2 regions of the Streptomyces sp. NPDC107562 genome follow, and region 2 is predicted to be linked to the other one. Evidence: riboswitches for the same ligand, from Rfam matches in the RefSeq annotation. Region 2 holds a riboswitch; the other holds the start of a gene.

Region 1 (4,117 bases), on a different contig from region 2:
TCCCAGTCGATGCCGTCGCCCACGACGAACGCGCCCAGGTTGACCGAGCCCAGGTTGCACACGGCGGTCTCGCCGTCGTCCGTGACCTCCAGGATCTCCGTGCAGAGGTTCGAGGAGTGGACGACGTGGCCCGGCTCGGCGGTCTGGTTGGCGGTGCGGTTGGCGGCGTCCTTGAAGGTCATCCAGCCGTTGCCGGTCTGGGCGAGGGTGCGCATCATCCGGCCGTACAGCTCACGGGCGGGCAGGGTCTTCTTCGCCAGGCCCCGGCTCTCGGCCGCGCGGTACGCGGCCTCGAACTCCTCGCCCCACAGGTCGACCAGCTCGGGCACGTCCGACGGGGAGAACAGCGACCACGCGGCGTCCGCGTCGACCCGCCGCATGAACTCGTCCGGGATCCAGTGCGCGAGATTCAGGTTGTGCGTACGGCGGGCGTCCTCGCCGGTGTTGTCCCGCAGCTCCAGGAACTCCTCGATGTCGGAGTGCCAGGTCTCCAGGTAGACGGCGGCCGCGCCCTTGCGCCGGCCACCCTGGTTCACGGCGGCGACCGAGGCGTCCAGCGTCTTCAGGAACGGGACGATGCCGTTGGAGTGCCCGTTGGTGCCGCGGATCAGGGAGCCCCGGGAGCGGATCCGGGAGTACGACAGACCGATGCCGCCGGCGTGCTTGGAGAGCCGGGCGACCTGGTGGTAGCGCTCGTAGAGGGAGTCCAGCTCGTCCTTGGGGGAGTCCAGGAGGTAGCAGGACGACATCTGGGGGTGCCGGGTGCCGGAGTTGAAGAGGGTGGGGGAGGAGGGGAGGTAGTCGAGGCGGCTCATGAGCCCGTAGAGCGCGGCGACTTCGTCCACCGACCGGGTGGTGTCGTCCTCGGCGAGGCCGGCGGCGACGCGCAGCATGAAGTGCTGGGGCGTCTCGACGACCTTGCGGGTGATCGGGTGCCGGAGCAGGTAGCGGCTGTACAGGGTGCGCAGGCCGAAGTAGCCGAAGCGGTCGTCGGCGTCCCGGTCGACCAGGGCGTCCAGGCGGTCGGCGTGCAGGCGTGTGAACCCGGCCGTGCGGTCGGCGATGAGCCCTTCCCGGTGTCCCACCGCCACGGACTCCGTGAAGGACGTGACCCCCTGGGAGGCGGCCTCGGCGGCGATGGAGACGGTCAGCAGCCGCGCGGCGAGCCGGGAGTAGGCGGGGTCCTCGGAGATCAGTCCGGCGGCGGCCTCCGTGGCCAGCTCCCGCAGTTCGTTCTCGTCCGCCCGCGCGGAACGGCCGCGCAGCGCGGCGGCGGCGACCCGGCCGGGGTCGGCGTCGGGGAGGTCGGCGGTCAGCTCGGTGAGGGTCCGCAGCAACGCGGTCCCTGGTCCGTCGGTCTCCCCTTCCACGGTGGTCGCTGCGGCCGGTTCGGCTGGCGCGATGGTCACGTGGGGCTCTCCCTCGCTCGGCACGGGGGCCTCGCGAAGGGCAGGGGAGGGCACACGAGCGCAGGGGCGTTCGCGTCCACCGGCCCATTCCACGAGACCCGGACGTCAGGGCACCCGGGCCGGACGGCCGGGCGCACTGTCGGCAGGTCCTCGGACTGAACCGGCGTGCGCTCCCTTTTCGGGACGGACGCACGCGAGTACACCGTTGCGGGACAGTTCCGGATTCGCACCGGATTCCCCTGCGGCGACAGCGAGCATGAGCATACATCTGGTGCCGGGTGCCGACAGCACCCCCATATGTTGTGTCGCCGATGACTTCAGAGCGTCAACTGGTAGGTGAGAAGCGTGATGTCGTCCAGCTCCGGGAGGGGGTTCCAGTCCCGCTCGGGGGTGCGGGTGAAGCCCAGCCGTTCGTAGATGCGGTGGGCCGCGTGCATGGTCCGCTGGGTCGACAGGACGAGCCCGGCGCAGCCGTCGAGGGCGCGGGCGCGGTCGACGCAGGCGCGCACCAGGGCCTCGCCGACCCCGCGGCCGCGGGCCTCCCGGGCGACGGCGAGCATGCGGATCTCCGCCTCGTCGGGGGCGGCTATGTCGGCCATGGGGCCGCCGGAGGGGACGAACGTCACGCCGCCGAGGACGCGTTCGTGCGCGACGGCCACGAGCACCTGTGCGGCGGCCGCGCGCTTGGCGACGTCTCGCAGCTCGCCGAGGTAGCCGTCGCTCTCGCCGAAGTCGAGGAGTCCGTCCTGGAGGTAGGCCTGCGCGGTGATCTCACCGAGGGTGGCGTACTCGGCGGGGTGCGCGCGGCGGATGTCGATGTCCATGGCGGCAGTGTGTACGACGACGGGCCGCCGCATCATGCGATGTCGGCGGCCCGCTGCGGGTCGTTCAGTGGTCGCTCGCGCTCACGCGGCCACGCCGCGTGCCGGAACGGCCCCGCGCCTCAGTGGGCGGCACCCGCGGTCGCCGGGGGAAGCTCCACCTGGACTCCCGGGTCGCCGGCGTCCGCCGTGTAGTCGCCGGGCTTGGTCTCGTCGACGCCCTCGGGAGCCTTCACGGCCTTCAGGACGAAGGTGAGGACCACCGTGACCACCAGGTTGAGGACGAACGCCGTGAGGCCGATGTAGCCGATCTCACCGATGCCGGGGATCTCCGCCGAGGAGCCGCCGAAGTGCTTCTGCGTCGGGGAGGCGACACCGTAGGCCGCGACCGTGCCGTAGGTCATGCCGACCGCCCAGCCGGCCAGCAGCGCCCAGCGGTGGAACCAGCGGGTGAACAGACCGCCGACCAGGGCGGGCATGGTCTGGAGGATCCAGATGCCGCCCAGCAGCTGGAAGTTGATCGCGACCGTCTTGTCCATCCCGAGGACGAAGACGAGGGCGCCGACCTTCACCAGCAGGGACACCAGCTTGGAGACCTTGGTCTCCTGCGCGGGGGTGGCGTCCGGCTTGAGGAAGTCCTTGTAGATGTTGCGGGTGAAGAGGTTGGCCGCCGCGATCGACATGATGGCCGCCGGGACCAGCGCGCCGATGCCGATCGCCGCGAACGCGACGCCGGTGAACCAGTCCGGGAACATGTTCTCGAACAGCTGGGGGATCGCCAGCTGGCCGTTCTCCACCTTGACGCCGGCCGCGATCGCCATGAAGCCGAGCAGACCCAGCAGGCCCAGCATCAGCGAGTACAGCGGCAGGATCGTGGAGTTGCGGCGGATCACGTCCCTGCTGCGGCTGGACAGCACGGCCGTCACGCTGTGCGGGTACATGAACAGGGCGAGCGCCGAGCCCAGTGCCAGCGTGGCGTACGTCCACTGCGAGGCGGCGTTCGGCACCAGCCCGCCCGCACCGGCCTCCGTGTACTTGTCGTTCGCGGCGGCGAAGATGTCGTCGAAGCCGCCCAGCTTGATCGGGATGTAGATGATGGCGACGGCGATCACGATGTAGATCAGCGCGTCCTTGACGAACGCGATCAGGGCCGGCGCCCGCAGACCCGAGGAGTACGTGTACGCGGCCAGCACTCCGAAGGCGATCAGCAGCGGCAGGTCCTTGATGAACCAGTTGGTGTCCTCGCCGCCGCCGATGCCCATCACGTCCAGCACGGCCTGGATGCCGACCAGCTGGAGCGCGATGTACGGCATGGTCGCGAGGATGCCGGTGACCGCGACGGCGAGGGACAGGCCCTTGGAGCCGAAGCGGCCGCGGACGAAGTCCGAGGTGGTGACGTAGCCGTGCTTGTGGGAGACCGACCACAGTCGCGGCAGGAAGACGAACATCATCGGGTAGATGAGGATCGTGTACGGCACCGCGAAGAAGCCGGCCGCGCCCGCCGCGTAGATCGCCGCCGGTACGGCGACGAAGGTGTACGCCGTGTAGAGGTCGCCGCCGAGCAGGAACCAGGTGATCCAGGTCCCGAAGGACCGGCCGCCGAGGCCCCACTCGTCGAGGCTGTGCTCGTTCTCGGCCTTGCGCCAGCGCGCGGCCAGGAAGCCCATCACCGTGACGGCGACGAAGAAGAGGATGAACACGGCGAGTGCGACGCCGTTCACACCGTCCTTCATGCTCCGGCACCCCCCTGCGTCTTGCGGGCGCGCTGGTCACGCTGCCACAGCCAGTAGGCGGTCATGGTGAGGGCGGTGGAGATCACGACCCAGGCCATCTGGTACCAGTAGAAGAACGGGATGCCGATGAAGGTCGGGTCCGTCTTCGCGTACG
Region 2 (4,117 bases):
GGTCGCCGGCCCGGCCGGTGCGGCGCGCGGAGGGCCCCTGCCCGTGCGGGGTACGGGGCCGGCGGCGCGGCGCGAGGACCGAACCCTCCCGGCGGTACAGGCACCCCCTTTCACGGACACCCACAAGCCCCTCTCAGTTCACCTTTCGTTCACTTGGGTTACCTACGTTCGTCCAGCCAATGACCTCGAAAGATTGCCTGGGTAAATGGAAGGCATCTCGCTGATCCTCGCGATTGTGGTGGTAACCGCTCTCGCGTTCGATTTCACGAACGGTTTCCACGACACCGCGAACGCGATGGCCACCACCATCTCGACGGGTGCCCTCAGACCCAAGGTCGCGGTGGCCATGTCCGCCGTCCTGAACCTGGTCGGCGCCTTCCTCTCCGTGGAGGTCGCCAACACGATCTCCAAGGGCCTGGTCGACGAGAGCGGCATCCGTCCCGAGGTCATCTTCGCCGCACTGGTCGGCGCGATCCTGTGGAACCTGCTGACCTGGCTGGTCGGCCTGCCGTCCTCCTCGTCGCACGCCCTGATGGGCGGCCTGATCGGCGCCACCGTCGCCTCGGCCGGCGTGGGTGCCGTCCACGGCGACGCGCTGGTCACCAAGGTGCTGATCCCGGCGATCGCCGCCCCGCTGGTCGCGGGCGTCGCGGCGCTGCTGGCGACCCGGCTGACGTACCGCCTGGGCCGCAAGGCCGACGACAAGGCCTCCGCGAAGGGCTACCGCGCCGGCCAGATCGCCTCCGCGGGCCTGGTCTCGCTGGCGCACGGCACCAACGACGCGCAGAAGACGATGGGCATCATCACCCTCGCCCTGGTCGCGGGCGGCACCCTCGCCCCCGACTCCGACCCGCCCCTGTGGGTCATCCTCTCCGCGGGTCTCGCCATCGCGCTCGGCACCTACCTCGGCGGCTGGCGCATCATCCGCACCATGGGCAAGGGCCTGACCGACCTTCAGCCGCAGCAGGGCTTCGCCGCGCAGACCAGCGCCGCGACCGTCATCCTGGCCTCCTCCCACCTCGGTTTCTCCCTCTCCACCACGCATTCGGTCTCCGGTGCGGTGATGGGCGCGGGCCTCGGCCGCAAGGGCGGGGTGGTCCGCTGGTCCACCGCCACCCGGATGTTCGTCGCCTGGGGCCTGACCCTGCCGGCCGCCGCGCTGGTCGGCGCGATCGCCGAGTGGGTGACGGGCTTCGGCCCCTGGGGCACCGCCCTGGTCGCCGTCTTCCTGGTCGGCTCCAGCGCCGCGATCTGGAAGATCTCCCGCCGCGAGGTCGTGGACCACACGAACGTCAACGACGCGGACGGGGAACCGGCCGGCGTGGTGACGACCGCGATGGCCGCCGTGACGCCGCCCCCGGCGGGCACCCCGGCGGAGGACCTCACGGCCACGATCCCCCGGCAGGCCACGGCCTCGGAGCCGACGCCCTCTCAGGCCACGGTCTGAGCACCCTGATACCGAAGGAAGCAGCACAAGCATGAAGATCGACTGGGCGGCCCTCGGCTCCGTCTTCGGCGTCAGCCTCGTGGTCACGGTGGCTCTGGTGGGCCTGTTCACCCTCGGTGTCACCGCTCTGTCGCGGCGCGAACGGGCGGCCGCGCAGGGCGAGTCGGCGGCGCTGGCGGTGACGGGCGCCTACGCCGCCTTCGCGGCGTGCGCGGCGGCCGTGGGATACGGGATCTATCTGATCGTGGCCTGAGCACCCCGGTGTTCGACGCGCCCTGCGCGGTGCCCTCGACGGGGCTCCGGGCAGGGCGCTTCGTCGTGCGCGGGGACAGCGCGAGCGGCGGACGGGAGACCCGTGCCGCCGGTGGCGTGTGGGACTCAGCACACTTGCCCCGTCGCAGGTCAACAGCAAGTTGACGGCCGTTCCGGCCCCGTGGTGGACTTCCGGGGCCATGTACGGCGGCAGAAGAGGAAGCCCGGTGTGAATCCGGCGCGGTCCCGCCACTGTGACCGGGGAGGGAACTCCCCGGGAGCCAGGAACTCTCACCGCCGGTCTCGTCGAACCAGGGCGTGGACACCCTGAGTGAGGACATATCGCCATGCTCGGCCGCCAAGTGAGGTCCCGCACCAGGTCTCTGCCCGCCCGCACGGCCGGCTGAGCCCGTGCGTGCCGATCGCGTCTTCGCGTACGGCGCCGCCGCCGGCCTCCTCGGCGACCATGTGCTCGGCGACCCCCGCCGAGGGCATCCGGTCGCCGCGTTCGGGCGGGCCGCCGCCGCGGTGGAACGGGTGTTGTGGCGGGACCACCGCGGATGGGGCGCGCTGCACACCCTCGTGTGCGTGGGCGGCGCCGTCGCCCTGGGCACCGCGGCCCACCGGGTCGTACGGTCCTCCCCCGCCGCTTCCGTCGCGCTGACCGGCGTCGCCACCTGGGCCGTCCTCGGCGGGACCTCGCTCGCGCGGGAGGCCCGGGCCGTCGGGCGGGCCCTGGAGGCGGGGGACGTCGAGGCGGCGCGGGCCCGGCTGCCCCATCTGTGCGGCCGCGACCCGCAGGCGCTGGACGCGCCGGGGATCGCGCGGGCGGTGGTGGAGTCCGTCGCGGAGAACACGTCCGACGCCGTGGTGGGGGCGCTGGTGTGGGGGGCCGTGGGCGGGGTCCCGGGGCTGCTCGGGTTCCGGGCGGTGAACACGCTCGACGCGATGGTGGGGCACAGGTCCCCGCGCCACCGCCGCTACGGATGGGCCAGCGCACGACTCGACGATCTCGCCGGGTGGCCGGGCGCCCGGCTGACGGCGTCGCTCGCCGTGCTGGCGGGCGGCGACGCGCGAGGAGCCGTACAGGCCTGGCGCAAGGACGCCGCGCGGCATCCGAGTCCCAACGCCGGGGCCGTGGAGGCCTCGTTCGCGGGGGCGTTGGGGGTGCGGCTCGGGGGGACGTTGTCGTATGCGGGCCGGGTCGAGCACCGGCCCGTGCTGAACGGTGGGGGGCGTGCGGTGGAAGTCGGCGACATCGAGCGGGCCGTCCGGTTGTCCCGGCGGGTGGGCCGGCTGGCCCTGGGGGCCTGCGCGGCCGGAGTGTGGCTGCGGGGACGGCTGTCGAGGAGGCCGGCGTGAACGGGCGTGGGCTGCTGATCGCCGGTACCACCTCGGACGCCGGCAAGAGCGTCGTCACCGCCGGCATCTGCCGCTGGCTGGTGCGCCAGGGCGTGAAGGTGGCGCCCTTCAAGGCGCAGAACATGTCGCTCAACTCCTTCGTCACCCGCGAGGGCGCCGAGATCGGTCGGGCGCAGGCCATGCAGGCACAGGCCTGCCGGGTGGAGCCGACCGCGCTGATGAATCCCGTGCTGCTCAAGCCGGGCGGCGAGAGCAGCAGCCAGGTGGTGCTGCTCGGCAGGCCCGTCGGGGAGATGAGCGCGCGGGGCTATCACGGCGGACGGCAGCAGGCGTTGCTCGGGACCGTGCTCGACTGTCTCGCCGAGTTGCGGGGCACGTATGACGCGGTGATCTGTGAGGGGGCCGGCTCTCCGGCCGAGATCAATCTGCGGCGGACCGACATCGTCAACATGGGGATCGCCCGCAATGCCGGTCTCCCGGTGCTCGTCGTCGGCGACATCGACCGCGGCGGCGTCTTCGCCTCCTTCTTCGGGACCGTCGCGCTGCTGTCCCGTCAGGACCAGGAGCTGATCGCCGGGTTCCTCGTCAACAAGTTCCGCGGCGACGTCTCGCTCCTCGAACCCGGCATCGACATGCTGCACGGCCTCACCGGGCGGCACACCTACGGCGTCCTGCCCTTCCGGCACGGCCTCGGCATCGACGAGGAGGACGGGCTGAGGGTGTCCCTGCGGGGGGCGGTGCGCGAGTCCCGGGTGGCCGCCCCGGTCGGCGAGGACGTGCTGCGGGTGGCGGTGTGCGCCGTGCCGCTGATGTCCAACTTCACGGACGTCGACGCCCTCGCCGCCGAACCGGGTGTCGTCGTGCGGTTCGTGGACCGGCCCGAGGAGCTGGCGGACGCGGATCTGGTGGTGGTGCCCGGCACCCGGGGGACCGTGCGGGCCCTGGAGTGGCTGCGGGAGCGCGGGCTCGCGCGGGCCCTCGTGCGCAGGGCCGCCGAAGGACGTCCGATCCTCGGCATCTGCGGCGGCTTCCAGGTCCTCGGCGAGCACATCGAGG

What was found. A riboswitch is a leader RNA that binds a small molecule or an ion and turns the genes downstream of it on or off. The one in region 2 is predicted to bind cobalamin.
Region 1: linked by a shared signal. The riboswitch ahead of ACZ7LV_RS24425 (ribonucleoside-diphosphate reductase subunit alpha) and the one ahead of ACZ7LV_RS06105 (cobalamin biosynthesis protein) in region 2 are both predicted to bind cobalamin.

Annotation. Positions count from the first base shown of each region.
Region 1 covers NZ_JBVKBE010000009.1:138,123-142,239, forward strand. The annotation lists gene ACZ7LV_RS24425 (ribonucleoside-diphosphate reductase subunit alpha) at 1-1,409, opposite strand, end outside; cobalamin riboswitch at 1,534-1,710, opposite strand; gene ACZ7LV_RS24430 (GNAT family N-acetyltransferase) at 1,727-2,233, opposite strand; gene mctP (monocarboxylate uptake permease MctP) at 2,353-3,963, opposite strand; gene ACZ7LV_RS24440 (DUF3311 domain-containing protein) at 3,960-4,117, opposite strand, start outside.
Region 2 covers NZ_JBVKBE010000002.1:55,556-59,672, forward strand. The annotation lists gene ACZ7LV_RS06095 (inorganic phosphate transporter) at 206-1,447, shown strand; gene ACZ7LV_RS06100 (hypothetical protein) at 1,479-1,700, shown strand; cobalamin riboswitch at 1,868-2,009, shown strand; gene ACZ7LV_RS06105 (cobalamin biosynthesis protein) at 2,111-3,061, shown strand; gene ACZ7LV_RS06110 (cobyric acid synthase) at 3,058-4,117, shown strand, end outside.